2 linked regions of the Pigmentibacter sp. JX0631 genome follow. The protein of the gene in region 2 interacts with the protein of the main gene of each other region in a pairwise test. Links are inferred from orthologs where the notes say so. Each region holds a gene or a part of one and is shown on either strand. Other genes may lie near its edges.

Region 1 (2,918 bases), 930 kb from region 2 along the record:
TTTCGCACAAATAAATTAGCACGTTTATCATTGGCTAGTAAATTATTGGCATAAATTTCATCTACATAAAGACCTAATATTTTTCCTTCAATAACATCATTAAAGGCGTTTTCCAGAGAGTCATATTTCACAACCGAAAAATCTTTAAAGTTATTTTTAAAAAATTCATAATTTTGATTTGCAAAATCTTCATATGCTGCATTATTTAATATAGCAATTTTTCCATTCTCAGGAGGTATTTTAACATCATTATTAATTTTTAGTTCAAGTAATCTATTTGTTATTACTACTTGGTTTGGTAAAAAATATGGACTTGAAACCCTTACTGATATTCCGCGGTTTAAAGTTCCACTTAATGCACTTATTGCTAAATCAGCTTTTTCATTTTCTACTAATTTAACAACATCTTTAAAAGTTTTAGCTGATCTATCGAATTCAACATTTACTCCAAGATACTTTCCTATATCTTTAGAAATGTCTACATCTATACCTTCTAATTTACTATTTTTTGTTTCGTAGAAAAATGGGGGATAATCAATTCCATTAATTGCTATGATTATTTTTCCTCTTGATATTATTTTTTTTATATCTGGAGGTATTTCAGCTCTTGCATAGTTATTGCTTAATAATAAAATAAGAATTGTAAATGAAAATATTTTTATTATTACTTTGCTAGCTTTATTTTTCATTTTTAATCCAATTTTCTAAATGTAAAATAATAATAAAGCATAAATTAAAAAAAATATAGACAAAAATTTGATATACATTTGGCAAAAATTACCTAATTTAATTTTGACAAACTGAAATTTTCTTCCTTAACAAGTTATAAATTTGGCATTAAATTTAAATAAATATCTACATAGGTGAGCATGTGGCAATAAAATATACTGGACCGCAGAAAGCAGCAATTTTACTTTTAGCATTTGGTGAAGAAATTTCAGCTGAAATCTTCAAACATATGACTGAATTTGAAATAAAACGTATCGGTAGCGCAATGAGTCGTTTAGGTAGAGTTGACAGTGATGTAATTGATATGGTTATGGAAGAGTTTTATCAAATACTTCAATCTAACAAAAAATATTTTCTTGGAAGCAATGATTTTACAAAACGTTTGATTGAGTCTGCATTTAAAAGTGACCAAGCTAATGCATTAATTGATGAGCTTTCATTGACTTCAAATGCAAATTTAGAATCCCTAGAATTGATAGATCCTAAAACTTTAGCTAATTTTTTACGAAGTGAACACCCACAAACGATGGCATTAATATTAGCACATTTGGATCCAAAAAAATTTGGAGAATGTTTAAAAATATTACCTGAAAGTTTACATACGGAATTAATTTTACGGGTTGCCAGTTTAGAAAGTGTTTCACCTGAAATTATTGATGAAATTGATGATGTTTTACGCAATGAAATCCAGCGTCTAGGAAACGTAACAAGTTCAAAAGTTGGTGGTATTGATCCTATTGTTGAAATGCTAAATTTAATGGATAAAGCTACTCAAGAAAATATTTTAGATAGATTAGAAGAAAGAGACCCTGATCTTGCTGAAAATATAAGAAAGCTAATGTTTGTCTTTGATGACTTGATCAAAATTGATGATAGAGGAATTCAAACTGTTCTTCGTGAAGTTAAACCTGAACAATTAAAACTTGCATTAAAAACAGCTTCAGAAGGTGTAAAAGAATTAATTTACAAGAATATGTCTCAAAAAGCAGCTGAAAATTTAAGAGAAGAAATGACAATAATGGGCCCTGCAAAAATTTCAGATGTGGAGCAGGCTCAATTTGCAATAGTTCAAGTTGCAAGAAGATTAAACGATGAAGGGAAAATTGTTATTTCAGCTAGTGGAGAAAATGCGTTAGTATAATGGGAGAAAAATGGCTAGCAAAAGTGGGAAATTAGTAAAAAAGTCAGATGAAAAAATGATGAGTTTATTAGATATGGATAGTTATCCATGGTTACATTTTAATGAGCAAAGTATAATTTTTCCTGACAATGTGAAGCGCTCAGTTATTTTAGAAAAAATGCATGATCCTTTGGAGATAACTCAAAAAGTTATTTCAGCAAAAGAATTCGAAAAGCCATTTGCCGGAAAATCAAAACCATTAATTCCTAGAGACATGACTGAAGATTATAAGCGTGGGCAAAGAGAAGCATTGAAGAGAAGGCGGCGAACATTAATGGATGAAGAAGAAGCTATGGCGTTAGAATTAGCTGAATTAGAGCATGTTGAAGAAGTAAAATTAGGTAAAGAAAAACAAAAAGATAAAGAAAAAAAAATTAATAAAAAAGAAGATAACAAATTTGATCCAAATTTGAGCGAAAAAAAAGACATGGCATTAGGAGAAAGTGAAAATAAACTAAAAGTATTTCCTAAAGAAAATATTACAGAAGAGAAAAAAGAAGTTCAACCACCATTACTGCAAGAAGATAAAGTTAAAGAAAATGTAGATCCAAAAATTCTCGAATTAGAATTAAATAAAGCTAAAGAAGATGGCTTTCAAGAAGGACGTAAAGAAGGTTTTGAACAAGGTGAAAAAATAGGAAAAGAAGAAGGGTATAAAGTTGGGATAGATGAAGGTAACAGAATGGGATTTCAAGTAGGAGAAGAAAAAGGATTGGTAGCAGTTGAATCTAAATATGATAAAGCATTTGCAAATATTTCAGAAGCTGCATTGAAAATGGATGAATTAAAAACAACTTTAATATCAGAAGGAAAAGAAATATTTCTAGAAATATTAAAACTTTGTTCTGAAAAAATAATTCGTGAACAGATTAAAGCTAGTGATACTACTCTTTTTCGAATTTTTGATGATGTTATTAAAGAAATAGATACTAATTCAAATCTTACAATCCAAGTTAATTCTCATGATGCTCAAAGGCTAAAAAAACATTTAGAAGTTCAAAATTCAAAA
Region 2 (2,910 bases):
TAACAGGCAGATATTGCTTATTCTGGAAAAGATTGCCGATTGTTTACACGACATTAAGAACAAACCTGCTTCGTATTTTTATGGCAAACTAGTCTCAAGAAGGCAATAAAAAGTTTAATTTATCAATTAAAAATTGCAGGGTAGGCTAATGGCTGAAAAAGATGAGAAAAAAGCTGAAGCAAAGAAAGAAGAAAAGCCAAAAGATCCTAATGAAAAGGAAGAGAAAAAAAGTCGATTGGCTCTATTTGCTGGAATTGGTGGTGTTTTGCTTGTGGCTCTTGGAGTAGGCGGCTTTTTTGTATTTAAGACAATTTCAGGAAAGAAAAACACTGAATTAGCTGCTCAAGGTACTAGTCATGATGATCATGACAAGAAAGACTCAAAAGACGCTAAAGATGACCATGGGAAAAAGGACGAAAAGAAGGACGAAAAGAAGGACGAAAAGAAGGACGAAAAGAAGGACGAAAAGAAGGATGATCATGGAAAAAAGGATGAAAAGAAAGATGATCATGGAAAGAAAGACGAAAAGAAAGATGATAAAAAAGATGATCCAAATAAAAAAGATGATGGAAAAAAAGAAGAACCAAAAGGAACAGCTAATTTCGGCGACACTTTTATGGTTCAGAGATTGGATTTAAACTTAGGAAACTCCATTGAAAATAGATTCATTAGAATTGCAATTGCAGTTGAATATCGAGGCGGTGAAAATCAAGGATTCGAATTAAAAAAACGCGAAGCTCAAATTAAAGATATTGTTATTACAGCAGTAACAAGTAAAACCAGGTTAGTTCTTATCTCCGAAAATGGTAAAGAAAATCTTAGAAGAGAAATTCTAAATAGAATAAATGAAGTAACAGATAGGCCAGTTCAAAACGTATATTTCACCGAATTCTTTGTGGAGTAATGCATGGATCAGGTATTAAGTCAGAATGAAGTCGACGCCTTATTAAATGCAGTTTCTGATGGAAGAAATGATAGCGATAGCGGACCAAAAGATGCTTCTGGTATAGTTCATTACGATTTAGCAAATCAAGATAGAATTATTCGTGGGCGAATGCCAACGTTGGATATTATTCATGATCGTTTTATAAGACTATTTCGTATTTCATTATCCGCAGCATTAAGAAAAGTAGCAAATATTGGTGTGAATAGTTCTGGACCAATTAAATTTGGCGAGTTTATGAATTCACTCCCTCTTCCTAGTTGTCTAAATATTTTAAGAATAGAACCTTTGCGTGGTTCTGCTGTAATGGTTATTGAAAGTAAGTTACTTTATGCATTAGTCGATAGTTTATTTGGTGGATCAGACGTTCCTTACACAAAAATAGAAGGTAAAGACTTTACTCAAATAGAAATTAAAGTTGCCCGTCGTGTTGTTATGTCTGCTGTAGATGATCTTGAAAAAGCATGGGCTCCTGTTTTCCCATTAAAAATAACTTATTCACGTACTGAAATTAATCCACAATTTGTAGCGATAGTTCCTCCAAGTGACGTAGTTATTTCTACCGCTTTTGACGTGGAGCTAGAAAAAATGAGTGGCTCAATAAAGCTTGTGTTTCCTTATTCAACTCTTGAACCAATTAAATCAAAACTAAGTGTTGGATTTCAAAATGAGCAATTAGAAGTAGATCATATTTGGATTAATAGAATTAAAACTCAACTTATGGGCACAAGTGTAAATATGATTTGTAATCTAGGAAATTGCTGGATCAATCTGCGAGATTTGATGGAATTAGGTAGAGGCGATGTTCTTATTTTAGATAGAGATGCTGATAAACCATTAGATATTATGATTGAAGGAATTCATAAATTTCGTGGTGTTCCAGGAATAATAAGAGGTAATAAGGCAATTAAAATAACAGAAATAATTGGAGATTATTAATGGCTGATTTAAATGAAGGATTTCGACCTGAAGATTTTGGTTTAGACGCTGGCGAAGAAGGAGATGCTGGAGCTGCTGCTGATGCGGCTGGAAGTGAAGCTTCGCCACCTGCTACAGCTGGTGGAGGATCTAATCCTCCAATGGCAAAAGATGACGATTCAATGAGAAATATTGATCTTTCTCGCATGAAAATGGTTTTAGATGTTCCACTTAAAGTAACAGTTGAGCTCGGTCGAACAAAACTTCTTGTAAATGACTTACTGCAATTAGGGCAAGGTTCGGTTATTGAATTAGATAAAATGGCAGGAGAGCCAATGGAAATTTATGTCAATGACAAGCTTGTTGCAATGGGAGAAGTTGTCGTTGTTAATGAGAAATTTGGGGTACGTTTAACCGATGTCATGAGTGGTGTTGGAATGGATGAGGCTCATTCCGGTGAAAGTGTTTAAATTTTGAAAGAGGTATAAATTATGTCAATTAAAAATTATGGATTAATAATAGCTCTGCTTCTTTCAATAAATAGTAAAGCCTCATCAGAGGAAAATTTAGAAAATTCTGTCCCACCAATACAATACCCAGAAAAAAAACGTGATGAAATGCAGGTACGAAAAGAAATTAAAAATTCATTTATTAAAAGTGAAGATTTAAATTCGAATTATCCACAACTAAATTCATTAAATCAAATTCCTAGCAATGAAGGTAAAAAAAACTCTTTGCTTGAAAATAATGAAAGCATAAAAAAAGGTAGTGAACCTATAACAGATTTAAAAGGGCAAAAAACATTTGATGAATTAATTGGTCAAAATATATCAAAAAAGAAAAATGAAGCTTCTAAAAAAAATATGAATGTTACTCTAAAAGAATCAGAGCAACCTAGTAGGCAATCAGAACTTTGGAAAGTTTTTTTAATTTCAACAATTTTTATTTCAGTTTTAGCATTAATAGGCTATTTATTGACAAAAATTAGAAAAAAAGGATTCTTATTCTCAAATAATAAGAATGAAAAAGTAATGGATATTGTTTCTACT

The links. Proteins that work in one complex are often made in the same cells at the same time.
Region 1: the proteins of fliM (region 2) and fliG interact in binary tests that used the Escherichia coli proteins (3 or more experiments, as listed by UniProt). The link is inferred for Pigmentibacter sp. JX0631 from one-to-one orthologs.

The regions. Positions count from the first base shown.
Region 1 is NZ_CP123622.1:3,009,505-3,012,422, forward strand. Bases 32-2,870 are described here. They hold fliG (flagellar motor switch protein FliG), read left to right. Parts: upstream 32-871; coding sequence 872-1,870; downstream 1,871-2,870. Other genes in these bases: QEJ31_RS13050 (ABC transporter substrate-binding protein), read right to left, coding at 32-689; QEJ31_RS13060 (FliH/SctL family protein), read left to right, coding at 1,881-2,870. Also shown: more of QEJ31_RS13050, read right to left, coding at 1-31; more of QEJ31_RS13060, read left to right, coding at 2,871-2,918. UniProt on the Escherichia coli protein: FliG is one of three proteins (FliG, FliN, FliM) that forms the rotor-mounted switch complex (C ring), located at the base of the basal body.
Region 2 is NZ_CP123622.1:2,076,094-2,079,003, forward strand. The notes cover bases 64-2,894. They hold fliM (flagellar motor switch protein FliM), read left to right. Parts: upstream 64-907; coding sequence 908-1,882; downstream 1,883-2,894. Other genes in these bases: QEJ31_RS09060 (flagellar basal body-associated FliL family protein), read left to right, coding at 149-904; fliN (flagellar motor switch protein FliN), read left to right, coding at 1,882-2,331; QEJ31_RS09075 (flagellar biosynthetic protein FliO), read left to right, coding at 2,353-2,894. Outside these bases: more of QEJ31_RS09075, read left to right, coding at 2,895-2,910. UniProt on the Escherichia coli protein: FliM is one of three proteins (FliG, FliN, FliM) that forms the rotor-mounted switch complex (C ring), located at the base of the basal body.